DNA from 3 places in the Streptomyces panacea genome. Region 1 is predicted to be linked to each of the others. Evidence: riboswitches for the same ligand, from Rfam matches in the RefSeq annotation. Region 1 holds a riboswitch; each other region holds the start of a gene.

The links. A riboswitch is a leader RNA that binds a small molecule or an ion and turns the genes downstream of it on or off. The one in region 1 is predicted to bind cobalamin.
Region 2: another riboswitch for cobalamin. It lies ahead of metE (5-methyltetrahydropteroyltriglutamate--homocysteine S-methyltransferase); the one in region 1 lies ahead of P3L51_RS10420 (ribonucleoside-diphosphate reductase subunit alpha).
Region 3: another riboswitch for cobalamin. It lies ahead of P3L51_RS29070 (ABC transporter substrate-binding protein); the one in region 1 lies ahead of P3L51_RS10420 (ribonucleoside-diphosphate reductase subunit alpha).

The regions. Positions count from the first base shown of each region.
Region 1 covers NZ_JARJHW010000030.1:7,946-18,511, forward strand. The annotation lists gene P3L51_RS10390 (carbohydrate ABC transporter permease) at 1-786, opposite strand, end outside; gene P3L51_RS10395 (sugar ABC transporter substrate-binding protein) at 944-2,245, opposite strand; gene P3L51_RS10400 (GntR family transcriptional regulator) at 2,526-3,290, shown strand; gene P3L51_RS10405 (carbon starvation CstA family protein) at 3,476-5,689, shown strand; gene P3L51_RS10410 (YbdD/YjiX family protein) at 5,686-5,892, shown strand; gene P3L51_RS10415 (GNAT family N-acetyltransferase) at 5,986-6,510, shown strand; cobalamin riboswitch at 6,595-6,718, shown strand; gene P3L51_RS10420 (ribonucleoside-diphosphate reductase subunit alpha) at 6,867-9,287, shown strand; gene P3L51_RS10425 (ribonucleotide-diphosphate reductase subunit beta) at 9,287-10,306, shown strand.
Region 2 covers NZ_JARJHW010000023.1:18,018-28,583, reverse strand. The annotation lists gene P3L51_RS08630 (GNAT family N-acetyltransferase) at 1-127, opposite strand, end outside; gene metF (methylenetetrahydrofolate reductase [NAD(P)H]) at 209-1,120, opposite strand; gene P3L51_RS08620 (hypothetical protein) at 1,130-1,276, opposite strand; cobalamin riboswitch at 1,322-1,541, shown strand; gene metE (5-methyltetrahydropteroyltriglutamate--homocysteine S-methyltransferase) at 1,702-4,026, shown strand; gene P3L51_RS08610 (enolase C-terminal domain-like protein) at 4,128-5,465, opposite strand; gene P3L51_RS08605 (5-dehydro-4-deoxyglucarate dehydratase) at 5,654-6,613, opposite strand; gene P3L51_RS08600 (hypothetical protein) at 6,877-7,710, opposite strand; gene P3L51_RS08595 (AraC family transcriptional regulator) at 8,150-9,055, opposite strand; gene P3L51_RS08590 (putative quinol monooxygenase) at 9,200-9,508, shown strand; gene P3L51_RS08585 (alpha/beta hydrolase) at 9,632-10,566, shown strand, end outside.
Region 3 covers NZ_JARJHW010000172.1:3,637-14,202, forward strand. The annotation lists gene P3L51_RS29060 (ABC transporter ATP-binding protein) at 1-485, opposite strand, end outside; gene P3L51_RS29065 (FecCD family ABC transporter permease) at 482-1,534, opposite strand; gene P3L51_RS29070 (ABC transporter substrate-binding protein) at 1,545-2,531, opposite strand; cobalamin riboswitch at 2,573-2,721, opposite strand; gene P3L51_RS29075 (M67 family metallopeptidase) at 2,706-3,119, opposite strand; gene P3L51_RS29080 (amino acid permease) at 3,263-4,741, opposite strand; gene P3L51_RS29085 (DUF2017 domain-containing protein) at 5,010-5,597, opposite strand; gene clpS (ATP-dependent Clp protease adapter ClpS) at 5,597-5,902, opposite strand; gene P3L51_RS29095 (nicotinate phosphoribosyltransferase) at 6,067-7,422, shown strand; gene P3L51_RS29100 (nicotinamidase) at 7,567-8,151, shown strand; partial or broken gene P3L51_RS29105 (hypothetical protein) at 8,400-8,702, opposite strand; gene P3L51_RS29110 (immune inhibitor A domain-containing protein) at 8,827-10,566, opposite strand, start outside.

The DNA of each region.
Region 1 (10,566 bases):
CATGACGAAGACCGGGCGGATGACGGGCCAGGTCACGTAGCGGAACACGCCGCTGACGTTGGCGCCGTCGAGGGCCGCCGCCTCCTCCAGTTCCCGGGGGACCTGGGTGAGGGCCGCGTACAGCGTGATCACGACGAAGGGGACGGCGCCCCAGACGACCAGCAGGGTGATGATCGCGAAGCCCTGCCAGGGGTCGAGGAACCAGTTGTGGCCGAGGAAGTCCTCGCCGGCGACCTTGGCTATCAGGGTGTTCAGCAGGCCGTAGTCGGAGTCCGACAGCCAGCGGAAGATCGAGGCGGCGACCATCAGGGGCATCGACCAGGCGGCGATCAGCGCCGCGGTCAGTGTCAGGCGCACCCAGGTGGACAGCCGGGTCATCATCATGGCGACCAGCAGGCCGATGGCCATGGTGAGTCCGACACAGACGATCATGAACAGCACGGTGCGGCCGGTGACGGACCAGAATTCCTCGTCACCGAGGATGTTGGTGAACTGCTCGAAGCCGACCCAGGGCGGCGACTCCCCCGTCCACAGCTCGCGCCGGCCCATGTCCTGGAAGGACATGATCACGGTCTTGGCGAGGGGGAACGCGTAGACGGCGGCGATGGCGACGATCGCCGGGAGGATCAGCAGGAACGGGAGGAGTTCGCCCTTCTTACGGCGTCTCTTCCCGGTGACCTTGACCGTCTCCTTCTCCGGGCCGGGCCGGCCGTCTGTCCCTTTCGGGTCACGCGGTACCGGGGGCGCCGGTGGTCCGGCGGCCTCCTGCGTGTCGGCAGCAGTCACGTGACTGACCTTCCGTTTCATTCTCTGCACCGAATCCACGCCCGAAAGGGCGGGGAGCGGGGGTCCGGTGGTGACCGGACCCCCGCCCGCCCGCCGTTGAGCCGACGGGCCTCCGGGGGCGGGGGCGCCGGAGGCCCTGGCGCTCAGGACCCTGGGGTCAGGACTCTTCGTTGATCAGTTCGTTGATCTTCGAGTCGGCCGCCTTCGTCGCGTCGGCCACCGAGTCACCCTTGAGGATCGACAGGAGCATGTTCTGCAGGACCTCCTCCTTCTCGATGGAGGTCCAGCCGGGCGCGATCGGGGTGAACCACGCGTCGGGCACCGCGTTGGCGATCGCGGCCGTCTCCGGCTTCGCCTTCAGCGGCTCCAGCTGCTTCTCGTTGTTCGGGAGGATGTTCTTGCCCGCGAGGACTTCCATGGACTTCTCGCTGGTGAACATCGAGACCCAGTCCCCGGCCAGGTCCTGGACCTTGGACTTGCTGGTGATGGCCAGGTCGGAGCCGCCGATGAAGGAGGGCAGCGCCTTGCCGTTCGGGCCGGGCATTCCGGCGGTGAGGATCTTGCCCTCAAGCTTCGGGTTGCCGTTGTTCTTGCCGTCGATGACGGAGCCCGACTCCCAGCCGTTGCCGTAGATGAGGGCCGCCTTCTCGTTGGCCATCACATTGGCGTGGTCCTGCTCGTCCTTGGTCAGGTCGGCCTTGTTGTACTTCTTGACCAGGTCGATGAAGTGCTGGATGCCCTTCTGCGACTCGGGCGAGGAGAGCGAGGCCTTCCACTCCTTCGCGCCCTCGTCGTACTCGGCGATCTTGCCGTCGTACGCGGCGACGTAGGACATGGCGGCGTACCAGTAACGGCCCGGCAGGTAGAGGCTGGAGGAACGCTTGTCCTTCTTGCCGTTCTCCTTCGCGACCTTGTCCATGGCCGCGAGCATCTCGTCCTCGGTCTCCGGCAGCGTGTCGAGGCCGGCGCCCTTCTTGAGCATGTCCGTGTTGTAGATCGCCACACGCGCACCGGCGTAGTACGGCACGCAGTACTGCTTGCCCTCGAAGGTGCAGGTGTCCTTCAGCCCCTGGATCCAGGTGTCCGAGTTGTCGTACTTCTTGGGATCGATCTCGGCGACCGCGCCGTTGAGGATGTACTGCATCGTCTCGGTGTTGCCGAGCTCGACCACGTCCGGGAACTTGTCGCCACCGAGGGCGGTGTCGAGCTTCTTGGCCTTGTCCGCCCACTGCTGGTACTGGACATTGACCTTGACGTTCGGGTACTTCTCCTTGAACTGCGCGTTGACGTCCTTGACCAGTTCCGGCCAGGTGCTCTGCGCGTCCACCATCAGCCAGACGGTGACTGTGTCCTTACGGTCCTTCGGGTCCTTCGCCGAATTGCTGTCGTCGGATCCGCACGCCGCGACCGAGAACATCATGCCCGCGACGCCGATCGCCGCGATGAGCTTGCGCTTCACGCCACCCTCCTCAGGGATTCCTGCAACCCCCTCCCCACCGCGCTGACTTACGACGAGTACCACCGGGGCTGGGACCTGGTCTTTAATGGTTTAGACCAGTACGGGGAGCTTGGCCTAGACCTTTAGGGGTGTCAAGGGTGTATAAGAGGGCTGTCGTGTCCGTTATCGGACCGACACCTGGATCGGGGAGACGACCCGCGACCGGACCGTGCCACCATGTGAGCCGCAACAGACGGAGGAGCCGGTGACGGCAGCAGCGCAGGAGTCGGGAAGGCAGGCCATGGCCACGGACGGGGGCGGCACCGAGACCGAGAACGGGGCGGCGACCCGTACCGCACGCGTGCCCAAGTACTACCGGCTGAAGCGGCACTTGCTCGACATGACGGAGACGCTGCCGCCGGGCACGCCCGTACCGCCGGAGCGCACCCTGGCGGCCGAATTCGACACCTCGCGCACCACGGTGCGCCAGGCGCTCCAGGAGCTGGTCGTCGAGGGCCGGCTGGAGCGCATCCAGGGCAAGGGCACGTTCGTGGCCAAGCCCAAGGTCTCGCAGGCGCTCCAGCTCACCTCGTACACCGAGGACATGCGCGCGCAAGGTCTGGAACCGACCTCGCAACTCCTCGACATCGGCTACGTCACCGCCGACGACACGCTCGCCGGGCTGCTCGACATCACCACGGGCGGGCGCGTGCTGCGCATCGAACGGCTACGGCTGGCGAGCGGCGAGCCGATGGCGATCGAGACCACACACCTTTCGGCCAAACGCTTCCCCGCGCTGCGCCGTTCGCTCGTCAAGTACACCTCCCTCTACACGGCGCTGGCCGAGGTGTACGGCGTGCACCTGGCGGAGGCCGAGGAGACGATCGAGACGTCGCTGGCGACGCCGCGCGAGGCGGGGCTGCTGGGGACGGATGTGGGCCTGCCCATGCTGATGCTCTCGCGGCACTCGATCGACACCGCCGGGGAGCCGGTGGAGTGGGTGCGGTCGGTGTACCGGGGCGACCGGTACAAGTTCGTGGCGCGGCTGCGCAGGCCCACCGACTGAGACTGGACGAAACACACCGAGCACGACAAAGCCCCACGTCAGACGGCCCGTTGAGGAACCGGCGCAGGAGTACGGCACGCACACCGTTGCCGTACCGATATGCGGACGGGGGGTGACGCATGCCGAGACGTTCCCTTAGATTTCCTGCGTGTTTCAGCAGGTGACCAGTGAGGGGACGACTCGCCATGCCAGAGCCGGCACCAGCAAATTCCACCCAGGAACCGTCACAGGAACCGTCCGGGCGTCCGACGCCGAAGTCGATGGTGATCTGGGCGCTCGTCGCCCTGGTGGGCGCGGTCGGCTGGGGCGTCCTCGCGCTGTCGCGCGGTGAGGAGATCTCCGCCGCCTGGATGCTCGCGGCGGCACTCGGTTCGTACGCCATCGCGTACCGCTTCTACTCCAGATTCATCGCGCGGCGGGTACTGAAGGTCGACAAGACGCGGGCCACGCCCGCCGAACGCCTCGACAACGGTGTCGACTTCCACCCCACCGACCGGCGCGTGCTCTTCGGGCACCACTTCGCGGCCGTCGCGGGCGCGGGACCGCTCGTCGGGCCGGTACTGGCCGCCCAGATGGGCTATCTGCCGGGCACCATCTGGATCGTCGTGGGCGTCATCTTCGCGGGCGCGGTCCAGGACATGGTCACGCTCTTCTTCTCCACGCGCCGCGACGGCCGTTCGCTGGGCCAGATCGCCCGTGACGAGATAGGCCCATTCGGCGGCGCCGCCGCGCTCATCGCGGTCTTCCTGATCATGATCATCCTGCTGGCCGTGCTGGCACTGGTCATCGTCAACGCGCTGGCGGACTCGCCGTGGGGTGTCTTCTCCATCGCGATGACCATCCCGATCGCGCTCTTCATGGGCGTGTACCTGCGGGTGCTGCGGCCGGGCAAGGTCAGCGAGGTCTCGCTGATCGGCGTGGCGCTGCTGCTGTTCGCGATCGTCGCCGGCGGCTGGGTCGCCGAGTCCTCGCTGGCCGACACGTTCACGCTGGAGGCCGGCACGCTGGTCATCTGGATGATCGTGTACGGCTTCCTCGCCTCCGTACTGCCGGTCTGGATGCTGCTGGCGCCGCGCGACTATCTGTCGACCTTCATGAAGGTCGGCACGATCGCGCTGCTGGCGGTCGGTGTCGTCGTCGCGCTGCCGACGATGAAGATGGACGCGGTCACGGAGTTCGCGAGCCGGGGTGACGGTCCGGTCTTCGCCGGTTCGATGTTCCCGTTCGTCTTCATCACCATCGCGTGCGGCGCGCTGTCCGGTTTCCACGCACTGGTCTCCTCGGGCACCACGCCGAAGATGGTGCAGAAGGAGACCCAGATCCGGATGATCGGGTACGGCGCGATGCTCACCGAGTCGTTCGTCGCGATCATGGCGATGATCACGGCGTGCATCATCGACCCGGGGCTGTACTTCGCGGTCAACTCCCCCGCCGGAGTCATCGGCGGCACGGTCGAGTCCGCCTCCCAGGCCGTCGCCAACCTCGGCTTCACCATCTCTCCGGACCAGCTCGCCCAGGCGGCGAAGGACGTCGAGGAGTCGAGCCTGCTGTCCCGTACGGGCGGCGCGCCGACCTTCGCGCTCGGCATGTCGGACATCTTCTCGTCCGTCATCGGCGGCACGGGGATGAAGGCGTTCTGGTACCACTTCGCCATCATGTTCGAGGCGTTGTTCATCCTCACGACGGTGGACGCGGGGACACGCGTCGGGCGCTTCATGCTCCAGGACATGCTCGGCAACGTGTACAAGCCGATGCGGCAGGTCAGTTGGAAGCCGGGCGTCTGGTTCGCCAGCGCCGTGGTCGTCGGCGCGTGGGGCTACTTCCTCTGGGTCGGCGTGCACGACCCGCTGGGCGGCATCAACCAGCTCTTCCCGCTGTTCGGCATCGCGAACCAGCTCCTGGCGGCGGTGGCGCTCGCCGTGTGCACCACGCTGCTGGTGAAGTCCGGCCGGCTCAAATGGGCCTGGGTGACGGGAGTTCCGCTCGCCTGGGACGCGGCGGTCACGCTCACCGCGAGCTGGCAGAAGATCTTCTCCGACGACCCGAGGGTCGGTTTCTTCACCCAGCGCGACGTCTACCAGGCGGGCATCGACAAGGGCGAGGTGATCCCGCCGGCGAAGACGATGGACGACATGCACACGGTCGTCACCAACTCGACGGTGGACGGCGTCCTTTCGGCGGTCTTCGCGATCCTGATCCTCGTGGTCATCGCCGACGCGGCGCGGGTCTGCTACAAGGCGATCCGCCACCCGGAGAGCGTGAAGCTGTCGGAGACGCCGTACGTGAAGTCGGAACTGGTCGCACCGGCGGGCCTGATCGCGACGAAGGAGGAGAAGGCGGAGCTGGCGGCGGCGGAAGCGTCGAGGGCGGGGGCGTCGGCCGGGGCGGGCCCGTCATGACGTCCGCGGCGAAGGTACGGCACGCGGTGGGCCGGATCCGCTGGTACGTAAGGGAGTTGACGGGCGAGTCGGCGTACGACCACTACGTGGCCCACACGCGCGCCTGCGACCCGTCGGCGGAGATCAAGACCCGCCGTGCTTTCGAACGCGATCGGATGGACGCACGGGAGGCGGACCCGAGGGAAGGGTTCCGCTGCTGCTGAGCGCTCGGTGGGCCCGTCGCGTCTCCACAAGGGGATACGACGGGCCCTCCGCATGAGTGCGGGACTTCTCATCCCGTGTCGCACACTGCATGTATGGATCAGACGACACGGCCGGCGACCGACTTCACCATCAGAGCGGCCGAGCCCGCCGAGTACGACACGCTCGGCGAGATAACCGCGCGCGCCTATCTGGACGACGGACTGCTGGACTTCGGGGATGGGGACCCCTATCTGGCGACCCTGCGGGACGTCGCGGCGCGTGCCGAGGGGGCCGAGGTGCTCGTAGCCGTCGGCGGGGACGGGCACCTGCTCGGTGGGGTGGCCCACGTCTCCGGCCCGTCCGCGTGGGCCGATCTGGCCGGGGACGGGGAGGCCGAGTTCCGCATGCTGGCCGTCGCACCGGCCGCCCGGGGCCGGGGTGTCGGCGGGGCGCTGGTACGGGCCTGTGTGGACCGCGCGCGGGCCACCGAGGGGTGTGTACGGGTGCGGCTGTCCACGCAGAAGTCGATGACGGGCGCGCACCGGATCTACGAGCGCCTGGGCTTCGTACGGACCCCGGAGCGCGACTGGTCTCCCGTCCCGGGGCTGTCCCTGCTCACCTACAGCCTGGAGATCTAAGGCGTTTCGGGGCTGATTCAGGGCAAGGCTGAACACCCGCGACACAACATGTGGGGGGTGCCGCTCCCAACGAGCCCCACATGTATGCTCAAGTCTGTTGTCGCCGCAGGAGAATCCGGTGGAAATCCGGAACTGTCCCGCAACGGTGTGCTGTGGTGCGCTTTGCGCGCCCGCGAGTCCGAGCACCTGCCGACGGCGCATCCGGCTCGACCGATCCGGGTGCCGAGACGTCCGGGCCCCGAGGTTGGGCCGGTGGACGCCGCACCGCGCGCTGCCCGCCTCCGGGCCTGCGTACGCGGGCGTGCGCCGCCATGCCCCTCCCTCGTGGCCCAGAGCCGAGCGAGGGAGAGCACCACGTGACCATCGCGCCAGCCGATCCGGCTTCAGCGATCTCCGAGCGGGGACCGGGTACGGCCGTCGCGGCCGACAGGTCGGCCGACGGGCCCGGAACGGGCCTGCTGCGGGTCCTCACGGACCTCACCGCCGATCTGGCCGACACCGACCCCGGCAAGGTCGCCGCCGCCGCGCTCCGCGGCCGCAACGCCGCGTCGGACGAGGCCGAGTTGCGTGAACTCGCCACCGAGGCCGCCGCCGGGCTCATCTCCGAGGACCCCGCCTACTCCCGTCTCGCCGCCCGCCTCCTCACCCGCACCATCGCGGACGAGGCCGCCGGCCAGGGCGCCGTCTCGTTCTCCTCCTCGGTCGCCGTGGGCCACGCGGAGGGCCTGATCGCCGACCGTACGGCCGCGTTCGTCACCCGCCACGCCGCCCGCCTCGACGCGCTGATCGACCCCGCCGCCGACGACCGCTTCGGCTACTTCGGCCTGCGCACCCTCTTCAGCCGCTATCTGCTCCGGCACCCGATCACCCGCGATGTCATCGAGACGCCGCAGTACTTCATGCTGCGCGTCGCGTCCGGCCTGGCCAAGGACGACTCCCCGGCCGCCGTGGACGAAGTCTCAGCGCTGTACGGCCTGATGAGCCGGCTCGACTACCTGCCCTCCTCGCCCACCCTCTTCAACTCCGGCACCCGCCACCCCCAGATGTCGTCCTGCTACCTGCTGGACTCCCCGCTGGACGAGCTGGACTCCATCTACGGCCGCTACCACGAGGTGGCCCGCCTCTCGAAGCACGCGGGCGGCATCGGCCTCTCGTACTCCCGTATCCGCGCCCGCGGTTCGCTGATCCGCGGCACGAACGGACACTCCAACGGCATCGTGCCGTTCCTGCGGACGCTCGACTCCTCCGTCGCCGCCGTCAACCAGGGCGGCCGGCGCAAGGGCGCGGCCTGCGTCTATCTGGAGACGTGGCACGCGGACATCGAGGAGTTCCTGGAGCTGCGCGACAACACCGGCGAGGAGGCCCGCCGTACGCACAATCTGAACCTCGCGCACTGGATCCCCGACGAGTTCATGCGCCGGGTCGACGCGGACGGCGACTGGTCGCTGTTCTCGCCCTCCGACGTGCCCGAGCTGGTCGACCTGTGGGGCGACGACTTCGACGCGGCGTACCGCGCCGCCGAGGCGGCGGGCAAGGCCCGCCGGACCATCCCGGCGCGTGAGCTGTACGGCCGCATGATGCGCACCCTCGCCCAGACCGGGAACGGCTGGATGACCTTCAAGGACGCGTCGAACCGTACGGCGAACCAGACCGCCGAGCCCGGCACCGTCGTGCACTCCTCGAACCTCTGCACCGAGATCCTGGAGGTCACGGACGACGGCGAGACGGCCGTCTGCAACCTCGGATCGGTCAACATCGGCGCCTTCGTGACGGAGACGGGCGAGCTGGACTGGGAGCGGCTGGACGAGAGCGTCCGCACCGCCGTGACCTTCCTCGACCGGGTCGTGGACATCAACTTCTACCCGACCGAGCAGGCCGGCCGTTCCAACGCCAAGTGGCGCCCCGTGGGCCTGGGCGTGATGGGCCTCCAGGACGTCTTCTTCAAGAAGCGGCTGCCGTTCGACTCGGCCGAGGCCGCCGCGCTCTCCACCCGTATCTCCGAGCGGATCATGCTCGCCGCGTACGAGGCGTCCTGCGACCTCGCCGAGCGCGAGGGCCCGCTGCCCGCCTGGTCGCGGACCCGCGCCGCGCGCGGCGTGCTGCACCCGGACCACTACGACGTGGCGCTCAACTGGCCCGAGCGGTGGGACGCGCTCAGGGCGCGGGTCGCGAAGACCGGTATGCGCAACTCCCTGCTGCTCGCCATCGCGCCGACGGCCACCATCGCCTCGATCGCCGGGGTGTACGAGTGCATCGAGCCGCAGGTCTCCAACCTCTTCAAGCGCGAGACCCTGTCGGGTGAGTTCCTCCAGGTCAACGCCTATCTGGTGGCCGAGCTGAAGAAGCTCGGCGTGTGGGACGCGCAGTCCCGCGAGGCGCTGCGGGAGTCCAACGGCTCGGTGGCGGGCTTCAGTTGGATCCCGGCCGACGTACGCGAGCTGTACCGCACGGCGTGGGAGATCCCGCAGCGCGGCCTGATCGACATGGCGGCGGCGCGTACGCCGTTCCTCGACCAGAGCCAGTCGCTGAACCTGTTCCTGGAGACGCCGACCATCGGGAAGCTCAGCTCGATGTACGCGTACGCCTGGAAGAAGGGGCTCAAGACCACGTACTACCTGCGGTCGCGCCCGGCGACGCGGATCGCCCGCGCGGCGAAGTCGCAGCCGGTGGCCGCGGCCGCCGTACCGCCGCCGTCCGTGCCCGTGCAGATGGCGCCGGACGCCGACGCCATCGCCTGCTCCCTGGAAAACCCCGAGTCCTGCGAGGCCTGCCAGTAATGAGTTCCACCTCTGTTGAGAAGAACCTGCTCGACCCGGGCTTCGAACTGACCCTGCGCCCCATGCGCTACCCGGACTTCTACGAGCGCTACCGCGACGCGATCAAGAACACCTGGACGGTGGAGGAGGTCGACCTCCACTCCGACATCACCGACCTCGCCAAGCTCTCCCCCGGCGAGCAGCACATGATCGGCCGGCTGGTCGCGTTCTTCGCGACGGGCGACTCGATCGTCTCGAACAACCTGGTGCTGACGCTCTACAAGCACATCAACTCCCCCGAGGCGCGGCTCTACCTCTCCCGCCAGCTCTTCGAGGAGGCCGTGCACGTCCAGTTCTACTTGACGCTGCTCGACACCTACCTCCCGGACCCGGCGGACCGCGCGGCGGCGTTCGACGCGGTCGAGGAGATCCCGTCGATCCGCGAGAAGGCGCAGTTCTGCTTCAAGTGGATGGACTCGGTCGAGAAGATCGACCGCCTGGAGTCGGTGGCGGACCGGCGCCGCTTCCTGCTGAACCTGATCTGCTTCGCGGCCTGCATCGAGGGCCTGTTCTTCTACGGAGCGTTCGCGTACGTCTACTGGTTCCGCTCGCGCGGCCTGCTGCACGGGCTCGCCACCGGCACCAACTGGGTGTTCCGCGACGAGACGATGCACATGAACTTCGCCTTCGAGGTCGTGGACACCGTCCGTAAGGAGGAGCCGGAACTCTTCGACGACGCGCTCCAGCAGCAGGTCACCGACATGCTGAAGGAGGCGGTCGAGGCGGAGCTCCAGTTCGGCCGCGACCTCTGCGGCGAGGGCCTGCCGGGCATGAACACGGAGTCGATGCGCGAGTACCTGCAGTGCGTCGCGGACCAGCGCCTCCAGCGCCTGGGCTTCGCGCCGGTGTACGGCTCCGAGAACCCGTTCTCGTTCATGGAGCTCCAAGGCGTCCAGGAACTGACGAACTTCTTCGAGCGCCGCCCGTCGGCGTACCAGGTGGCGGTGGAGGGCACGGTCGGCTTCGACGACGACTTCTAGGAACGCCCTTCGTGACACCCGAGAGGGACCGCCGGACGCTGCGGGCGCCGTTCGACACCGGCGCCCGCTACCGCCACCGGGGCCTGGCGTCCCGAGCGGTACGGCTGACGCCCACCCATGCGTTCCACGCCGCGAGGGTCCACCGTGCGGTGCTCCGGACAGAACCGGACAACACGGCGAGCGCGGCGGTGGGGGTAGCGGGTCGCGAAGCGTGCAGCCGCGGCGCGGTGGCCCGTACTGACGGCAGTTGTACGGGTCGC
Region 2 (10,566 bases), on a different contig from region 1:
CGTCGAAGTGCCCCCGGTCGTAGTGGTACGTCCTGGTGACCGCGGCCACGTGCTGCGCCGCGGGGTCGGACAGGTGCTCCCAGAAGATGTCCAGGTCGCTGTCACGCACTTCACGCAGTGAGGTCATCCCTTTGGTCGCTCCTGCCGCCGGCTTCCTGGCCTGACGCCCCATCAGGTGAACTCCCCGCGGGTCGTCCTGGATTCGGCCTCAGGGCCGTAGGTCGAGATTCTGGTAGATCTCCGTCGTCACCTTGGAGAAGTTCATGGTCATGAAGTGCAGACCCGGAGCATCCTCGCCGATCAGCCGACGGCACATCTCGGTGGCGTGGTCGATGCCGAGCGCCCTGACCGCCTTGGGGTCGTCCTCGACGTCGAGCATCCGCTCGGCGAGCCGCGCCGGGAAGACCGCGGTGCTGAGGCTCGGAATACGGCGCAGTGAGCGGATCGTGGTGACCGGCATGATCTCCGGGATGATCGGCGTCGTGCACCCGGCGCCCGCGACCCGGTCGCGGAAGCGCAGGTAGTCGTCGACGTCGAAGAACATCTGGGTGATCGCGTAGTCGGCGCCGGCCCGGCACTTGTCGACGAAGTGGCGGATGTCGCTGTCCCAGTCGGCCGAGCGCGGGTGCATCTCGGGGAAGGCCGCGACGCCGACGCAGAAGTTGCCGGATTCCTTGATCAGCTCGACCAGCTCCGCCGCGTACTCGACCCCCTGCGGGTGCTTCGTCCAGGGGCCGAGCGGGTCGCCGGGCGGGTCGCCGCGCAGCGCGAGGATGTTGCGGACGCCCTGGTCGGCGTAGTGGCCCAGGATGTTGCGCAGTTCGGCGACGCTGTGGTCGACCGCCGTGAGGTGGGCGACCGGGGTGAGCGTCGTCTCCTGGGCGATCCGCCCCGTCATGCCGATGGTGCGGCCACGCGTCGAACCGCCGGCGCCGTACGTCACCGAGACGAAGTCCGGTGCCAGTGCTTCCAGCCTTCGGATCGCCGTCCAGAGCCCGGCTTCGGCCGCCTCACTGCGCGGCGGCATGAACTCGAAGGAGTAGACACGCTCCCCCGCGGCGAGGAGGTCGCGGATGGATACAGCGTGGTCCGCTCTTGTGCTGGGAATACCGAGAGCCATGGGCGCAGGTTAATGGCCTGCCACGGGCGATCCGACCGCCGTCCGATTGCTGATATCCGCTCCGGGCCGCCCGCCGTGCTCCGCCGCCGGAATCACGCGCGCGATCACGTCCGGGATCACGTCGGCGATCAGGTCGGCGGTCACGTCCGCGATCACGTCCGGATTGTGGGCAGGGGTGTGTGAGCCTCGTCCGTCCCCCGTAGGCTGTTCAGTGCAGCTGGTTCGCTCCTGCCCGCCAGGCAGGACGTCGTAAGAGGGAACCCGGTGGGAATCCGGGACTGCCCCGCAGCGGTGAGTGGGAACGACCGCCGTCATACGCACTGGGCCCGGCGGGCCTGGGAAGCGACGGCCAGTAGGTGTCTCGTAACCGATACGAGACGAGCCCACGAGTCCGAAGACCTGCCCGTTGCCCGTGCGCGACCGATCGCGCGCGGTCATTCCGGTGACCTCGTGGGCGGGTCGGCGTACATATCGAGCGGCACGCGCGGCAATCGCGCGAGACGTCCGCACGATCGGTCGTCCCTTCGCGTCCGCGTCCCGTCTCCGGGATGTTCAGGACACATCTCGCGAAGGAGAGTTCCGTGACAGCGCAGTCCGCAGCCGCGGCAGCACGGGCCACCGTGTACGGCTACCCCCGCCAGGGCCGGAACCGTGAACTGAAGAAGGCCATCGAGGGCTACTGGAAGGGCCGCGTCGACGCCGACGCCCTCCGGAGGACCGCGGCCGACCTTCGCCGTTCGAACTGGCAGCAGTTGGCCGACGCCGGCATCCATGACGTGCCGTCCGGTGATTTCTCGTACTACGACCATGTGCTGGACACCAGCGTCATGGTCGGCGCTGTTCCCGCGCGGCACCGTGCGGCGGTCGACGCCGACGCGCTGGCAGGATATTTCGCCATGGCGCGCGGCACGCAGGACGTGGCTCCGCTGGAGATGACGAAGTGGTTCGACACCAACTACCACTACCTCGTTCCCGAGTTGGGCCCGGACACGGTCTTCGCCGCCGACTCCGCCAAACAGGTCGCCGAATTGAAGGAAGCCCTCGCGCTCGGTCTCACCGCCCGGCCCGTGCTCCTCGGCCCCGTCACGTATCTCCTGCTGGCCAAGCCCGCTCCGGGGGTGGCCGCGGACTTCGAGCCGCTGACGCTGCTGGACCGGCTGCTGCCGGTGTACGCGGAGGTGCTGGCCGACCTGCGTGCCGCCGGCGCCGACTGGGTGCAGCTGGACGAGCCCGCGCTGGTCGAGGACCGCACCCCGGCCGAGCTGAACGCCGCCACCCGCGCCTACCGTGACCTCGGCGGCGCGACCGACCGGCCGAAGCTGCTCGTCGCCTCCTACTTCGGGCGGCTCGGCGACGCGCTCCCGGTGCTCGCCAAGGCCCCGATCGAAGGTCTGGCCCTGGACTTCACCGAATCAGGTGCCGCCAACCTCGAAAACCTCGCGGCCGTCGGCGGACTGACCGGCAAGCGCCTGGTCGCGGGCGTCGTCAACGGACGCAACATCTGGATCAACGACTTCGAGAAGTCCCTCGCGACCCTCGGCACGCTCCTCGGCCTCGCCGGCCAGGTGGACGTCTCCGCCTCCTGCTCCCTGCTGCACGTCCCGCTCGACGCCACCGCCGAGACCGACATCGAACCGGAGATCGCCCGCTGGCTGGCGTTCGCCCGCCAGAAGAGCACCGAGGTCGCGACCCTGGCCCGCGCCCTGACCGAGGGCACCGGCGCGATCACCGCCGAACTCGCCGCCAACCGCGCCGCTCTCGCCTCCCGCGCGGACTCGGCGCTCACCCGCGACCCGGCCGTGCGCGCCCGTACCGCGGCCGTCACCGACGCGGACGGGCGGCGCTCGCAGCCGTACGCCCAGCGCACCACCGCCCAGCGGGCGCACCTCAAGCTGCCGCTTCTGCCCACGACCACCATCGGCTCCTTCCCGCAGACCACCGAACTGCGCACCGCACGCGCCGACTTGCGCAAGGGGCTGATCGACACCGCCGGTTACGAGGAGCGGATCGAGGAAGAGATCCGCGACGTCCTCTCCTTCCAGGAGAAGACCGGAATCGACGTCCTGGTCCACGGCGAGCCCGAACGCAACGACATGGTGCAGTACTTCGCCGAGCAGCTGACCGGCTACGTGGCCACCCGGCACGGCTGGGTGCAGTCGTACGGCACCCGTTACGTACGCCCTCCGGTCCTCGCCGGAGACATCTCGCGCCCGGAGCCGATGACGGTGCGCTGGACGTCGTACGCGCAGTCGCTCACCGACCGCCCGGTCAAGGGCATGCTCACCGGCCCCGTCACAATGCTCGCCTGGTCCTTCGTCCGCGACGACCAGCCGCTCGGCGACACGGCCCGCCAGGTCGCTCTCGCCCTGCGTGACGAGGTCAACGACCTTGAGGCGGCGGGTACTTCGGTGATCCAGGTCGACGAGCCCGCGCTGCGCGAGACCCTGCCGCTGCGCGCCACCGACCACGCCGACTATCTGGCATGGGCGACGGAATCGTTCCGTCTGACCACCGCCGGCGTCCGTCCGAAGACGCAGATCCACACGCACATGTGCTACGCGGAGTTCGGTGACATCGTGCAGGCCATCGACGACCTCGACGCCGACGTCATCAGCCTCGAAGCGGCCCGCTCGCACATGCAGGTCGCGGGTGAACTCGCCGCACACGGCTATCCGCGCGAGGCGGGACCCGGCGTCTACGACATCCACTCCCCTCGCATCCCGAGCGCCGAGGAGGCAACCGCCCTTCTCCGCAAGGGACTTGAGGCGATCCCCGCCGAACGGCTCTGGGTGAACCCGGACTGCGGGCTCAAGACCCGCGGCTGGCCCGAGACCAGGGCCTCCCTGGAGAACCTGGTCACCGCCGCCCGCGAGATCCGCACCCAGCTGGCCGCTGAAGGTTCCTGACCCGACGGGGCCGGGGCAGGCACCGCGTGGCGCCCGCCCCGGCCCCGACGCACCTCGGCCGGTTCGTCGACCGGCCGCCGTACCGGTACCGGTACCGGTCCTCAGCGCACGAGGCAGGGGCGCTTGGCGTCGAACTCCCAGCCGGGGACCAGGTATCGCATTCCGGCGGCGTCGTCGCGCCCGCCGAGTGCCTTCTCCCGGTACAGCTCGTGGGCCGCGAGGAGCCGGTCCATGTCGAGTCGGACTCCCAGCCCGGGAGCGTCGGGGACGGCGATCTCGCCGTCGACGACACATGGCGGGGCGGTGGTGAGCCGCTCAAGGCCTTCCTGCCAGATCCAGTGGGTGTCGAGGGCGTTGTACTCGCCGGGGGCCGCGGCCCCGCAGTGGGTCACCATGGCCAGGGAGATGTCGAAGTGGTTGTTGGAGTGGCAGCCCCAGGTCAGGCCCGCCGCGTGACAGAGCTGGGCGACGCGGACCGACCCCTGCATGGTCCAGAAGTGCGGGTCGGCCAGTGGGATGGACACCGACTGCAGGGCCAGGGCGTGGGTCAGTTGCCGCCAGTCGGTGGCGACCATGTTGGTGGCCGTCGGCAGACCGGTGGCGCGGCGGAACTCGGCCAGGATCTCCCGCCCGGAGTAGCCCTCCTCGGCTCCGCACGGATCCTCCGCGTAGGCGAGCGTGCCGACCAGCGGCCGACACAGCTCGACCGCCTCGCGCAGCGACCACGCGCCGTTCGGGTCGAGGGTGATCCGGGCCTCGGGGAAGCGGTCCTTGAGCGCGCGTACCGCCTTGACCTCCTCGGCGCCGTCCAGGACACCGCCCTTGAGCTTGAAGTCCCGGAAGCCGTACAGCTCGTGGGTGGCCTCGGCCTGGCGGACGATCGCCTCCGGTGTCAGGGCCTCCTCGTGCCGGAGGCGGTACCAGTCTTCGGCCGCGCCCGGTTCACGGACGTACTCCAGGTCGGTCCGGTCGGGGTCACCGACGTAGAAGAGGTAGCCGAGTACCCGTACGGAGTCGCGCTGCTGCCCGTCGCCGAGAAGCGCCGCGACGGGCACGTCCAGGTGCTGACCGAGGAGGTCGAGGAGAGCCGACTCGACGGCGGTGACGGCGTGGACCGTCGTACGCAGGTCGAAGGTCTGCCCGCCCCTGCCTCCCGAGTCCCGGCCCGCGAACCGGTCCCCCATCTCGCGCAGGACCCGCTTGTAGTCGCCGATCTTCGCGCCGAGCACGAGGGGCTCGGCGTCACGCAGCGTCCGTGTGATCTTCTCCCCGCCCGGCACCTCGCCGAGGCCCGTCCGTCCCTCCGAGTCCTGGAGGACCACCACGTTGCGGGTGAAGTAGGGCCCGTGCGCGCCGGAGAGGTTCAGCGCCATGGAGTCCCGGCCGGCGACCGGGTAGACGGAGAGCGCGGTGACGGTCGGCCGGCTGCTGATGCTCATCAGGAAACCTTACGGACGAGGGCGTACGGGGAGGGTGGAGGCCGGTCAGGGGCTTCAGCGGTTTCAGCGGTTTCAGCGGTTGAGGATGTCGAGGGCCCGCTCGACGGCAGGGCGAGGGGCAGCGGGAGCGCGATCCGACGACGGCCGGAGGCCTGGCAGTTCCCCCTCGAACCGCGGGTCCTGGCGGTTCAGGCGCGTCGTCGTACGGCACCGACCAGGTTCAGGCCGGCATCGAGGATCTTCTCCAGGTCGGCGAGGTCGGCCGGGCCGGGGTCGGTGAGGGGGGCGCGTACGGGGCCGACGGCCAGGCCGCGCAGCCGGGCGGCGGCCTTGACCAGTGCGACGGCGTAGCCCGGCACCCGGTCGCGCAGTTCGACGAACGGCACGTAGAAGTCGCGCAGGAGCTTGTTCACGGCCGCGTCGTCACCGTCGCGCAGAGCGGAGAAGAAGGTGTTGGCGATCTCGGGGGCGAAGGCGTGGACGGCGGAGGAGTAGGCGGGGACCCCGACCGTGGCGTACGCGCGTGCCTGGATCTCGGCGGTGGCGGCGCCGTTGAAGAAGAGGAAGCCGTCGGGCGCCGCCAGGGTGAGGCGCTGGAGCCGGTCGAGGTCGCTCTGGCCGTCCTTGAGGCCGATGACGGTGGGGATGTCCGCGATCCGGCGCAGCCCCTCCGGGGTGAAGGTGACCGGGCCGCGCTGGTAGGCGATGAGCGGTAGCCGGGTGCCGGCACCGATACGCCGCAACTGCTCCACCAGGCCGTCCTGCGGGGCCTCGACCAGATAGTGGGGCATCACCAGCAGGGCGTCGGCGCCCGCCTCTTCCGCGATCCGGGCGAACCGCAGCGCCTGCGCCCAGCCGTAGCCGATGCCGGCGACCACGGGCAGTCGGCCGTCGGCGACCTCGACGGTGGCCGCGACGACCGTACGGTACTCATCCTCGTTCAGCCCGCTGAACTCGCCGGTTCCGCAGGCGGGGAACACCGCGCCGGGAGCGGAGTCCAACTGGGAGGCCAGATACGCCCGGTATGCCGCTACGTCGAGCCCGCCGTCCTCCTGAAAACTCGTCACCGGGAAGGAAAGTACACCCCCCTTCATCGCCGCACGCAGCCGCTGCGCCACTCCCTCGGTCTCCACGCTCAGCCCTGCCATCGATCCGGCCCTGCTTTCCCCTGTGACTGATGTCTACGTATGAGAATGAAGGCTAGAACCATGAACAGGGCAGGTCAATGGGTCGACCCGCGCGGCCTCAGAGGGGGACCGACCGCGAACGGCGGGATTCGACGGGCGGCGCGGCCACGGGCGACCGGGAGGGACACCGGGTAGGGCGCGCGGCCGACCGGGCCCGCCGACTAAGCCGTGGGGGCCCGAACTGATCGTTGACGGCGGCATGCCGCAGCCGCCGGGTCCTGCGCTCAGACCTCGGCCGCGTCCTCGAAGACCACCCGCGACTCGGGCCGGGCGGGGGCCCTGTCCGGCATTCCCGGCGGGAGCACCGGTGCCAGGGCACGGAACACCGCGTACATCCGCTGCTCGTCGTATCCGGCGAGCGTCTCACTGGCCTGGAGCAGCAGCCCGCCGCCGCGCAGTTGTCGTACGGCGTGGAACGCGCCGGTCGCCTCCAGGGCACGGGCACCGCCGAGCCGGGCTGCCAGTTCGGCGGGCACGCCCGTGACCCAGGAGTAGCCGCGCAGGAGCGTGCGTGACTCCCTCCGTGACCTGCGCCGAGGCCGTCCCAGAGTGGCTTCCAGGTCGGTGCTCTCGTGGAAGTTGAGGTGGTCCACCCGGGCGAAGGCCGGATTGGCTCCGTCGAGAGCCACGGCCAGGAAGTCGACGAGACTCGCGCAGAACCCGGGATCTCCGATCCGCTCACCGGCCCGGAGATCCGCGGACAGTTCGGTGTGGCCGCCGCCGCTCGCCTGCGTACCGCCGACGCGGCCGACGACGTCCACCCAGGAGCCCGCGTCCTCGGAGGGCTCGTGGAAGCCCGCCGCCGAGTAGAACGGCAGCGGCCGCAACGCGTCGGCGAGCACCTGCCAGTTGGCCCGGACGTCCCGGACCCGGATCTCGCGCCCGCCACTGATCGACTCGATGACCAGCGCGTACGACTCGGCCTCGGCGTCCGGAGGGAAGAGGCGGTCGAGCGCGGTACGGAACCAGTGGACGAGCAACTCCCCGCGGGGCCCGGCAGCCTGCTCGTCCAGCGTGGCCCACAGGGTCACGTCCGTGCTGGGGGTCTCGTCGTCCACCGATGCCTCCTTCTGCGGGGGCCGACGCGGCGCCCTTGACGTCACCGAGGCGGGACTCGTTCAGCCATGCCGTGCGGGCGTCTCCGGTCTCCCGCTGGGCGCCGCAACTGACAGTGCCTGAGTGTATCCGCAGGTCAAAACCCGGTTGGGGACACGAGGGGGCGGCGCAAGGCCCGCATCGAGGCGGGGCGGCGCGCGACGTCCCGAGAATCAGCGCTTCCCGCGACCGCATGCGTGGCTCACCGCTCGCGGATCGCCGTGGGGATCCCGCGAGCCGTGAGGAGCCCCGCGGCGGCCCGCGGCCGTCGTGTCGGAACCCGTTCCCGAGGAGGATTTCTGATGCGCGGCGTGACCTACTCGATGGCGTCTTCCCCGACGGCTACATCGTCGGCCCGGCGCCGCCGGCTGACCGGCTGATGGTTCGTCACGTCACGTCACCTCAGGGAAGGACAGCCGCGGGCGTACGCGCCGTGTTCCGGAGGCGGGTGGCGTCCTGGCTGGGAGGTGTGCCGAACTGGCGGCGGTACTCCCGGCTGAACTGTGACGGGTTGTCGTAGCCGACGCGCTGGCCGACCCCGGTGACATCGCCCGGGCGGGTCGCCAGGAGCAGCCGGGCCTCCTGGAGCCGGATCTGCTTCTGGAACTGGATGGGGCTCATCGCGGTCACCGCCTGGAAGTTGCGGTAGAAGGCGGAGACGCTCATCCCGGAGAGGCGCGCCACCTCCTCGACGCGGAAGGGCTGCGCGTAGTGCTCGCGGATCCAGCGCACGGCCCGGGAGACATGGCTGAGGCTGCTGTCGGCGAGCCCGAACTGGCGAACGGCCGCACCCTGCTCGCCGGTGATCAGGCGCCACAGGATCTCGCGCTTGATCAGCGGCGCCAGCACAGCCCGGTCCCGGGGCTCGTCCAGCAGGCGCAGCATCCGGACCACCGCGTCCAGCAGCGCGACCGACGCGTCGCTGACGACGATCCCCGACGGTGCGCCGCCGCCGGTGCGGGGAGCGTCTCCGGGGCCGGCACTCAGCAGCAGTTCGGCGATGGCGGACGGTTCGAGTGTGAGGCCGAATCCCAGTGCCGGCCGCCCGGGCTCGATCTGGCTGAACTCCCCGGTGACCGGCAGGTCGACCGACGCGACCAGGCACTGGCCGGCGCCGTACTCGTACACCTGGTCGCCCAGGGCGAGCCGTTTGGCGCCCTGGGCGATGACCGCCAGCACCGTGCCGGACATCGAAGGCGCCGGCGGGTCCGGCCGGTCGACCTTCGAGATGAGTACGCCGTCGATGGCGGTGGTCCAGTCGGGCCGGGCATGCCGGTCAAGCAGGGTGCGGAGCTCGTCGAGATGCATGACCTGATTGCAGCACACAACCGGGCATCCGGTCTTGAGATGGAGAGGATCGTGCATGTACCCGAGAGCATCATTCTATCGTCTTCGCAGTTCACAGGGATCTAATGGGATCACCCAAGTCCACACCGAAAGAAGAAGGTAGTCGTGACCATCACCTACGGATTCAACGCCACCCTGACCGCCAAGCCGGGAATGGGTGATCAGCTGGTCGACCTGCTGCTGACCGGCCTGGACGAGGGCAGCCCCGGCTCGAGCGAGCACTGCGTCGTCTACCTCGTCTCGCGCTCCGCGTCCACCCCCGACGTCGTCCATGTCACCGAGGGCTGGACAAGCGAGGAGGACCACCACCGCGTCTTCGCCGGCGAGGCCATCGTGGCGCGGATAGGCGGACTGCTGGCCAAGGAGTCCGAGTACACCGACTACGTCCCGGTCCGCGGCAAAGCGGCCTTCTGAGACCGGCCGGCCGGTCCTTCCTCGTTCCCACCCGACAGCCCCGTACCTCGATCGGCATTCTTCCTTCCTCTGATCGCACGACACCGCGACCACCAGGACACCACCCGACGAAAGGTCTCCACCATGCCGCTGCCCCGACCCGACCTCGACCCCCAACTGCGCACGCTGCTCGCCGACATGCCGCTGCGGTCCGAAATCGACGCCGAGGCGCTCGCACAGATCCGCCCGTTCTCGTCGATGCCCGTCGAACCGCTGCTCGTCGGCCGCGCGGTCGACCGGCGTGAGGTCACCGCGCCGGGCTCGGACGGCACGCCGATTCCGCTGTCGGTCTTCAGCCCCGCCGGCACCGAGAGCTCGGCCGAGGCACCGTGCGTCTACTGGATGCACGGTGGCGGGATGATCATGGGTGACCGTTTCTCGCAGATCGACATCCCGCTGGAGTGGCTCGATGAGCTCGGCGCGGTCGTGGTCACCGTGGACTACCGTCTCGCACCGGAGGCCACCGGCACGACCCTGGTCGACGACTGCTACCAAGGACTGCTCTGGACCTTCGAGCACGCCGCCGAACTGGGCATCGATCCCGCCAGGATCGTCGTCGCCGGTGCGAGCGCGGGCGGCGGCCTCGCCGCCGGCGTCGCCCTGCTCGCCCGCGACCTGGGCACCCCGGCAATCGCCGCGCAGATACTGATCTGCCCCATGCTCGACCACCGCAACAGCACCGTCTCCAGCCGGCAGTACTCCGGTGAGCCCGGCGTCTGGACCCGGGAGATGAACGAATTCGGCTGGCGATCGGTCCTCGGCGACATCGAGGCCGAGCAGGTGCCCGGCCATGTCTCACCGGCGGTCGCCGACGACGTCTCGAACCTGCCGACCACCTATATCGACGCGGGCTCGGCCGAGGTCTTCCGCGACGAGGACGTCGCCTACGCCACCAGGATCTGGGCGACCGGCGGCCAGGCCGAACTGCACGTCTGGGCGGGCGGCTTCCACGGATTCGACGCGCTGTACCCGGGGACGCGCGTCTCGGCCACGGCCCGCCGGACCCGCACCGACTGGCT
Region 3 (10,566 bases), on a different contig from region 1:
TGGACCAGGGCGCGGGCGACGAGGGCGCGCTGGCGTTCGCCGCCGGAGAGGGACGGGAAGGCGCGTTCCGCGAGCGGGGCGATGCCGACGCGCTCCAGCGCGGCGTCGGCCAGCGCGGAATCGGCCGCCGTGTCCGCCTCCCAGAAGCGGCGGTGCGGTGAGCGGCCCATGGCGACGACCTCGCGGACGGTCAGTTCGAAGTCGGTCTGCCCGTCCTGCGGGACGGTGGCCACGCGCCGGGCGCGCGCCTTGGCCGTCATGGTGTGCAGGTCGTCGCCGTCCAGCAGCGCCCGGCCGCGGGTCGGGCGCAGCGTGCCGTACACGCAGCGCAGCAGGGTGGTCTTGCCGCTGCCGTTGGGGCCGACGAGTCCGACGGTCTCGCCGGGAGCGGCCGTCAGGTCGACGGCGTCGACGAGGTGCCGGCCGTCGCCGACGCCGTACGAGAGCCTTTCGATCCGGAGCGCGGCGGACGTACGGGGGCTCATACCGGGGCTCCTTCGGGGCGGCGGCGCATCAGCCACAGGAAGAACGGGCCGCCGATGAGCGCGGTGAGAACGCCCACGGGGATGTCCTGCGGCGCGGCGACGGTACGGGCGGCGAGGTCCGCGACGACGAGTACGAGCGCCCCGCCGAGCGCGGCGACCGGCAGCAGCGGCCGGTGCGACGCCCCGACCAGCATCCGCGCGGCGTGCGGCACGAGCAGCCCGACGAAGCCGATGGCGCCGCTCGCGGCCACCATCACCCCGGTGACCAGCGAGGCGAGGACGAACACGGCGGCGCGGAAGCGCGCGGTGTCCAGCCCGAGCACGGTCGCGCCCTCCTCCCCCACCAGCAGCAGGTCCAGCGGCCGGGCGAGCGCCATGAGGACGGCGGTCCCGGCGACGAGGACGACGGCCGGGACGACGAGCGAGCCCCAGCGGGCGCTGCCGAGACCGCCGAGCGACCAGAACAGCGCCTCCTGGAAGTGCTCGGGCCGGGCGGAGACCACCAGGATCAGGGTGGTGAGCGCGGACAGGATGTACGAGACGGTCACCCCGGCCAGCACGAGCCGCCCGCCGGTCATCGTGGAGCCGCGCCGGGCCAGCGCGTAGACGGCGACCATCGCGAGGAGCGAGCCCGCGAAGGCGGCGGCCGGCATGGTGACGGTGGTGGTGATCCCGCCGCCGATGCCGCCGCCGATCCCGAAGACCAGGACGAGTACGGCGCCGGTGGACGCCCCCGAGGAGATGCCCAGCAGGAACGGGTCGGCGAGCCGGTTGCGTACGAGGGCCTGGAGGACCGTGCCGACGACGGCCAGCCCGGCGCCGACGACCGCGCCGAGCAGCACGCGCGGCAGCCGTACGTCCAGGACGATCGTGCGGAAGGGGCCGGGCTCCGCGCCGCCGGTGAGGATCGTGAGGACGTCGCCGGGCGGGATGCGGACGGAGCCGAGGGTGAGTCCGGCGACGACGGCGCAGGCGAGGGCCGTGGCGAGGACGCCGAGGACCAGGGCGTGCTTCAGCCGCCGCCGGGCGGGCGGGGTCTCGCTGCTCATGGCGGCGGTCCTACTCGCCCGCCTCCGGGTGGAGTTGGTCCGCGAGCCGTTGGACGGCGGCCGGGGCGCGGACGCCGAGCACGGCGTCGGAGAGCGGCAGGACGGCGAAGCGCTTGTTCCTGATCGCCGGGACGTCCTTCAGTACGGGGTCCTCCAGCAGCCGCTTCTTCTTCTGCGCGACGGTGGTGGCGCCGTAGTCGTAGATGACGATCGCCTCGGGCTCGCGCGCCACGACCTGCTCCCAGGTGGCGTCGCCGAAGGACTTGTCGAGGTCGGCGAAGACGTTGCGCCCGCCGGCCCGGTTGATCATCTCGTTGCCGATGCCCTTGCCGCCGGCGGTGAAGGCGGTCTTGTCGCCGCTGTCGTAGACGAAGACCGGGACGGGCCTGACGTCTTCGAGGCCGGCGGCGGTGGTGGCGAGGGTGGCGCGTGCCCCGGCGGTCCACTTCGCGGCGCGGTCGGCGACGCCGAAGGTGCGGCCGACCTCCGCGACCTCCCGGAAGACGTCGTCCATGGAGGTCTTGCCCCCGGTGCAGTTCTCCAGGTTGAGCCGGGTGTCGATGCCGGCGCCCTTGAGGTCGTCGCGGGTGCGGCCGTCCTTGGCGGCGAAGGCGCTGGCGTAGCCGCCGTAGACGAAGTCGGGGTTCTCGGCGAGGAGTTTCTCCTTGGAGGGGTACTCCTCGGCGATGACCGGGACGCTCCGGTACGCCTTCTCGTAGGCGGGGAGGACCTTGTCGTCCAGCCAGGCGGTGCCGACGAGGGACTTGGTGAGGCCCAGCTCGATCATGATCTCGGTGACGTGCTGGTTCATGGTGACCACGCGCTTCGGGGGTGCCTCGAAGGTGGTCTTCACACCGCAGTTGGTGACGGTGTAGGGGAATCCGTCGGCCGGGGCTCCGGACTGCCGGACGGGGTCCGGGCCGGCGCCGCAGGCGGCGAGCGGGAGCAGCAGCGGAAGCAGGACCGCCGGTATGAGGGCGTGGCGCCGCGAGGACATGACTGGGCCTCCTCCGGGGGATTTCCGCGTCCCCTGGCATGGTGGGAGAAGGGCGACAGGTCAGTTCCTGGCTTCCGGGGCCCCGCTCGCGCGAAGGCCCTGGTCACAGTGGCGGGACCGTGCCGGATTCACACCGGCTTCCTGGGTCCTGCCGCCCTGGATCGCGCCAGTCTCTCAGACGACCTCGATGTCCTCTTCCGTGACCTCGCCCTCGACGATGCGGTACGAGCGGAACTGGAACGGGCCCATCTCGTCGGTGTCGGCGGTGGAGACCAGGACGTAGTGCGCGAACGGCTCCATCGCCAGGTCGATGTCGCGGCGGGAGGGGTACGCCTCGGTCGCGGTGTGCGAGTGGTAGATGACCACCAGGTCCTCGTTCCGTTCGCGCACCTCGTTGTCGAGCTGCTTGTGCTCGGTCGAGTCGAACTCGTAGAACGTGGGCGAGCGGGCCGCGTTGAGCATGGGGACGAAGCGCTCGGGCCGGTCGCTGCCCTCCGGGCCCGCGATCACGCCGCACGCCTCGTCGGGGTGGTCCGCCCGCGCGTGGGCGACGATCCGGTCGTACAGCGCCTGGGTGATGGTCAGCATGAGGTGAAGGATAAACAGGTGGCCACCGCGTCTGAGATGCGGTGGCCACCTGGTGAGACGGTGCGTGAGACAGCGCGTGAGACAGCGCGTGGGACGGCCGGTGGGGCGCGCCTCCGTGAGCGCCTGTTGCCGGTGCCCCGCCGTCAGTCCGACGCCTTCGCGTACTCCGGCTCCTGCGGGCCCTCCGGATCGCGCGGGTCCCGCGGACCGGTCGCCGCGAGTTCCGGCTCACGGCTCTTGAGCAGCGCCCAGCCCGCGACGAGGAACAGCGCCCAGACCGCGCCGACGTACAGCGACACCCGGGCGTCGGAGTCGTACGCGATCAGACAGGTGACGAAGGACAGGAACACCAGCGCCACCCAGCTCAGCGCCGAGCCGCCCGGGGCCGGGAACGAGGACGCCGGCAGCCGCCCGGCGACCACGGCGGAGCGGTACTTGATGTGGCTGATGAGGATCATCATCCAGGTCCAGATACCGGCGGCGGTGGCGACCGAGGTGACGTAGAGGAACGCCTTCTCGGGGACGATGTAGTTGAGGACGACGCCGATGCCCATCAGCGCGACGGACGCCGCGATGCCGAACGCCGGTGTCCGCCGGGAGTTGAGCTTGCCCAGGGCCTTCGGCGCCTCGTTGTTGGCGGAGAGGTCGCGCAGCATCCGGCCGGTGGAGTACATGCCGGAGTTGCAGGACGACAGGGCCGCCGTCAGCACGACGAAGTTGACGATTCCGGCGCCGAGCGGGATGCCGATCTTGGCGAAGGCGTGCACGAACGGGCTCTCGCCCTCGCTGAATTCGGTCCACTTCACGACGGCGAGGATGACGGTGAGCGCGCCGACGTAGAAGACGATGATGCGCCACGGCAGTGTGTTGATCGCCTTGGGGAGCGTCTTCTCCGGATTCTCGGACTCGCCCGCGGTGACGCCCACGAGTTCGACGGCGAGGTAGGCGAACATCACGCCCTGGAGGGTCATCAGGCTGGAGCCGATGCCGTTGGGGAAGATGCCGCCGTGCTGCCAGAGGTTGCCGGTGGTCGCGGTGTCGCCCGCGTCCGAGAAGCCGAGGGTCAGTACGCCGAGGCCGATGACGATCATGCCGATGATGGCGGTGACCTTGACCATCGAGAACCAGAACTCGACCTCGCCGAAGATCTTGACGGAGATCAGGTTGACGCCGAAGAGGACCACGAGGAAGACCAGGGCGCTGACCCACTGCGGGATCGCGGGGAACCAGAAGTGGATGTAGATCGCCGCGGCCGTGAGCTCGGCCATGCCGGTCACGATCCACATGAGCCAGTACGTCCAGCCGGTCACGTACCCGAAGAACGGGCCGAGGAACTCGCGGGCGTACTCCGCGAACGAGCCGGAGACCGGCCGGTAGAGCAGCAGTTCGCCGAGCGCCCGCATGATGAAGAAGATCACCACGCCGGCGAGCGCGTACATCAGGATGATGCTCGGCCCGGCCTTGGCGATGTTCGCGCCGGCGCCCATGAACAGGCCGACGCCGATGGCGCCGCCGATCGCGATCATCTGGACCTGGCGGCTGCCGAGTCCGCGTTCGTAGCCCTCCTCCGAGGTGTCTCCGGAGGGGCTTTCCGAGGGGTTGTCGACCTGTGGGGAGGTCATGGTGATGCGCCCTTTCTTCCCTGCCTGTGCCGGTGGTCGAGAAGATTTACCACGGGCACGGCGGCGATCCGCGCAGGTCGCTGTGGCGCGGCCCACAGGAAGAAGCGGACGAATCACACCCCGAATCGCAAAGCATGCGGGGGCGGAGACGTGATCGTTATGCGGAGTTGAGCCTCTATTGAGGAAACGGAAGATGTCCGTCCGAAGGCGGTGTGAGGGCGTTGCGGAGGCCCTGTGACGGACCTCCGTACAGGTGTCCGGCGGACCGTCAGGGCATCATCGTCTCGATGAGCGTCTCCTGGAGCGCCCCGAGCCACAGGTACGCCATCACCATCGGCTTGCGCGGGTCGGAGTCCGGCAGCCGGTACAGGCCCTCGCCCTCGTCCTCGTCGGAGACGTCGAGCCTGTTGCCGATCGTCAGCCGCAGGTCGTTGAGCGCGCCGAGCCAGTGCCGGCAGTCGTCGGGCGCCAGCTTCAGTACGGCTCCGCCCTCGCCGGTGGCGCCGAGCGCGTCCAGTGTGCGGACCACCGCGAGGCCGTCCTCGCGCTTACGGGTCCGCAGGTCGTTCTCGGTGAAGCGCCTGAACTCGGAGGCGTACTCGCGCAGTTCGTCGTCGGTGTCGTCGCCGAAGCCGTACGCGTCCGGGAAGAGGCGGGCGAGCGCCGGGTCGGACGGCGGCTCGCTGGGCCCCTCCGCGAAGAGCGCGGCCAGGGGGTCCTCGCCCTTGGCCGGTTCCGTGCCGGGGCCGATCAGCTCCAGGAGTTGCACGGCCAGCGAGCGCAGGATGGAGATCTCGACCTCGTCGAGCGCGACGGCGGCGCCACCGCCGGGGATCGACTCGAACTGCCCGGCCATCAGCCGGCGTCCTGGGAGAGCGTGGCCCACAGGCCGAATCCGTGCATCGCCTGCACGTCGCGTTCCATCTCCTCGCGGCTGCCGCTGGAGACGATGGCGCGGCCCTTCTGGTGGACGTCGAGCATCAGCTTGTGCGCCTTGTCCTTGGAGTAGCCGAAGTACGTCTGGAAGACGTACGTCACATAACTCATGAGATTGACCGGGTCGTTGTGGACGATCGTCATCCACGGCACGTCAGGTTCCGGGACGGTGAACGTCTCCTCTGCCGACTCGGGAAGTTCGATCTCTGTCGGGGCAACACTCACGGTTCGGGACGACCTTCTTCTCCGCCGGGGGCCCCGGGGTGCGCCCCGGGATGCACAGCCTCACAGACCCATGCTGCCACCAGGTGGGGCCTGTCGCACAAACGGCGGTCTGAGCCCTCGTTAGAAATCGTCACTCTGACGAGATCCGCTGTAGCATCCTTGGCATGAACTCTGCGGACCTTGAGAAGGGCCTTGCGAAGGATGAGGGCGGCCGAAGGGTCGGCGTTCCGTCGACCGCGCTCTTCACCGACCAGTACGAGTTGACGATGCTCCGGGCGGCGCTTCGGGCGGGGACGGCCGACCGCCGCTGCGTCTTCGAGGTCTTCACCCGGCGCCTGCCCGAGGGACGGCGCTACGGAGTCGTCGCGGGCACCGGCCGGGTACTCGACGCCGTCGAGAACTTCCACTTCGACGAGGACGTCATCGGCTTCCTGCGCGAGCGGGAAATCGTCGACGGGCCGACACTCGACTGGCTGGCCGGCTACCGCTTCAGCGGCGACATCTGGGGTTACCGCGAGGGCGAGATGTACTTCCCCGGGTCACCGATCCTGCGCGTCGAGGGCTCCTTCGCCGAGTGCGTGCTGCTGGAGACCCTGATCCTGTCGATCCTCAACCACGACTCGGCGATCGCCGCCGCCGCGTCCCGGATGTCGGCCGCCGCCGGCGGGCGCCCGCTGATCGAGATGGGCGCGCGGCGCACCCACGAGCTGGCCGCCGTCGCCGCCTCGCGCGCCGCGTACGTGGGCGGCTTCGACACCACCTCCGACCTCGCGGCCGGGTTCCGCTACGGCATCCCGACGGTGGGCACCAGCGCGCACGCCTTCACCCTGCTGCACGACAACGAGCGGGACGCGTTCCAGGCGCAGGTCGACGCGCTCGGCAGCGGTACGACGCTGCTCGTGGACACCTACGACGTGGCCGAGGCGGTCCGTACCGCCGTGGAGGTGGCCGGGCCCGAGCTGGGCGCCGTCCGCATCGACTCGGGCGACCTGCTGCTCGTCGCGCACCGGGTGCGGCAGCAGCTGGACGAGCTGGGCGCGGTGAACACCCGGATCGTGGTCACCTCCGACCTGGACGAGTACGCGATCGCCTCGCTGGCCGCCGCGCCGGTGGACGCGTACGGGGTCGGCACCCGGCTGGTCACCGGCAGCGGGCACCCCACCTGCTCGATGGTGTACAAACTCGTCGCCCGTGCCCACTCCGCCGATCCGAAGGCGCCGCTGCACGCGGTGGCGAAGAAATCGCTGGGCGGCAAGACGTCGATCGGCGGCCGCAAGTGGGCGGCGCGGCGGGTGGACGCCGAGGGGTACGCGGAGGCCGAGGTCGTCGGCACCGGCCCGGTCCCCGCCGACCTGCTGGACCGGCAGCTGCTGGTGGAGCTGGTCAAGGGCGGTGAGGTCGTCGCGCGCGAGCCGCTGGACGCCGTCCGGGACCGGCACGTGGCGGCGCGGGCGGGGCTGCCGATGTCGGCGATCCAGCTTTCGCGCGGCGAGCCGGTCATCCCGACGGTCTACATGTGACCGGTGTGCCCGTGATTCACGGACGTGAGGTGTGGGAGGCATGAACGGACGGCGACCGGGAACGCCAGCCTGCGAGAGGCCGACCACAGCGAGACCTCACCAGCTCGACGGCCCCCGCCCACTCCCCACCGAAGGACACCCGTCATGCACCGCGCACTGATAGTCGTGGACGTTCAGAACGACTTCTGCGAGGGCGGCAGCCTCGCGGTGTCGGGCGGCGCCGACGTGGCCGCCGCCATCACCGATCTGATCGGGCAGGCGACAGCCGGTTACCGGCACGTGGTCGCGACGCGCGATCACCACATCGACCCCGGTGACCACTTCTCCACGCGGCCCGACTTCGTGCACTCGTGGCCGGTCCACTGCGTGGCGGGCACGGAGGGGGTGGGTTTCCACCCCAACTTCGCGCCGGCCGTCGCCTCGGGGTCGATCGACGCGGTCTTCGACAAGGGCGCCTACGCGGCGGCGTACAGCGGCTTCGAGGGCGCCGACGAGAACGGTGTGACGCTCGCCGACTGGCTGCGGGCGCGCGAGGTGGCCGAGGTCGACGTCGTCGGGATCGCCACCGACCACTGCGTACGGGCGACCGCCCTGGACGCGGCGCGTGCGGGGTTCACCACGCAGGTGCTGCTGGATCTGACGGCGGGTGTCGCCGAGGAGACGACGGAGCGGGCCCTGGAGGAGCTGCGCGCTGCGGGCGTGCGGCTGACCGGCAAGCCGGTGGTGTAGGGCGCCACCTGTGGGGCTTGCCGGTCCTCCGGGTCCGTCTTGCCGGTCCTCCGGGTCGCGCCCGGGTCCTGGTCCGGGCGATCCTGCCGGGCCCGGGCACCCTGGACCTAGGCCGCGCTCACATCACTGCCGCTGCCCGTCCGCAGCTCCGGCCGGGGACCCGTGAACAGCCCCGGCAGGCTGCTCGCCGACGGGCCCGCGGGCAGCCCTGTGCGGCCGTGGCGCGGCTCCGGTGGCCCGTACCGCCGCGCGGGGCGCAGCAGGGCCCGTATGGGCTGCCAGAGCTCCTGCGCGCACTCCGGGGTGCCCCGCCAGAGCAGGCCGTCCGGATGGTGCAGGACCGCCGTGATCTCGTCCGGTGTGGGCGGTTCCGCGTTGCCGCGCAGATAGACGGCGCGCAGCCCGAGATTCCGCAGCCTGGTCAGGGCGCGGGCCCGGTTCATCGCATGGACCAGAATCCGGACCGTGCGGCCTTCGGCCGCCGGGCTGGGCACGGTCAGCGCCACCACCACGGTGCCGTTCGGGAGCCTGCTGAAGCCTCCACCTGCCATGTGTCCTCAATCCCCCCGTGAGACGTCGTGTCAATAAGAGTCAGTAGGACGCACCTAAACACGATCGGCCGCCGCCCCGCTAGGGGGCGACGGCCGATCATGGCTTGACCTGCAACGATGTCCGTTACTTGGTCGAGCGGTCCACCTTCACCGTCATCGTGGAGCCGCTGAGCGGCTCGCTCACGATGGAGATCTTGGTGTTGGTGTCAGGAACGTCGACACCGCCGGTGGCGTTCTCCTTGTACCAGTAGGTGCCCTTGCGGTCGTCGAAGACCGAGTTGCCCGCCTGGGGCCGGATCCACTGCGCCTTGTCGGCCTTGTGGAGCTGGAACAGGTCGGTCGGGTACTTGCTGAACGACGAGTCGAACGTCTGGATCTTGTTGCGCATCAGGGTGCCGTCGGCCCACTTCATGGGCTTGGCGTGCGCGTCGACCGGCAGGATCAGACCCTTGCCGGGGTGGGCGCTGGTGTTGTTGTCCTTCTGCGAGGTGTCCCAGAGCCAGACCATGAGGCCGTTCTGGTACGCGTAGTGCTCGACCCAGCCGTCCTTCGGCGCCTTGAAGCCGAAGTTGTACGGGCCCGACTTGAGGGTCTTGTCGTAGCTGACGTACTGCCGGTTCTCCGCGATGTAGAACTGGTCGTAGTCCTGGGTGAACGACTCACCGATGCGCGAGAAGCCCTTCGCGGTCCAGCCCGCGTCGTCCGTCTCGGCGTTGTCGCTGAAGACCGGGGCGCCGTCGGCGACGACACCGATCGTGTCGGCGACGAAGCCCTTGCCGCCCGCGCCGCCGTCCGTCTGGTAGCGGAAGCGGAGGTCGACCTTCTTGCCCGCGTACGCGTCCAGCGAGTAGACGAGCTTCTTGTGCGCGCCGGAGACACCGGTCAGGGCCGGCTTGTCGCTCGCGTCACGCGTGATGGCCTTGCCGTCGGCGGTGCCGTCGACCGGGGTCCAGTTCGCGCCGCCGTCCTCCGACACCTCGGCGTACAGGTAGTCGTAGTCGGCCTCGATGTCCCACCAGCCGTCCAGTTCCAGCGACGCCTTGGCCTTGCCGGTGAGGTCGACGGAGCGGGTGAGGGTGTTCTTGAGGTCGTCACCCATGTCGCTCCACCACTGCTTGGAGCCCTCGGCGGGCTTCTCCACAGTGGTGGTGACGGCCTTCTTCGGCAGCTCGACGACGAGCGCCTGCGGGTTCTTCGTGTTGTACGCGGACACGCCCAGCTTGTGGGTCGACGCCGTCGCGGCCTTGGCCTCGTCGTAGTCGAGCCAGCCCAGCTGGAGCTTGTCCCAGGCGGTCATGTCGCCGGGCAGGTCGCCGATCTCGTTCTTGCCCCGGCCGAGCCAGGAACCGGCGGACATCAGGGACCAGTAGCCGACGGAGTTCTCGCCGCCGCCCGAGGTGTCGTACAGGTCGGGCAGGCCGAGGTCGTGGCCGTACTCGTGCGCGAAGACGCCGAGTCCGCCGTTCTCCGGCTGCATCGTGTAGTCGCCGACCCAGATGCCGGTGTCACCGATCTGCGTGCCGCCGGACCTGTTCTCCGCGGGGCCCGTCTTGCCGGCGTCCGTGCCGTAGGCGTACCAGCGGTGCGCCCACAGGGCGTTCTCACCCTCGGCGCCGCCGCCGGCCGACTCGTCCTCGCCCGCGTGGACGATCTGGAAGTGGTCGATGTAGCCGTCGGGCTCGTTGAAGTCGCCGTCGCCGTCGAAGTCGTAGCGGTCCCACTCGTCGTACGACGCGAGGTCGGCCTTGATCTGCGCGTCCGTACGGCCCTTGGCCTTCTGGTCGGCGGCCCAGGCGGTGGTGCCGTCGCGTACCGCGTCCCAGACGTTGGCGCAGTTGGAGCTGCCGCAGTAGTTCGAGCCGTA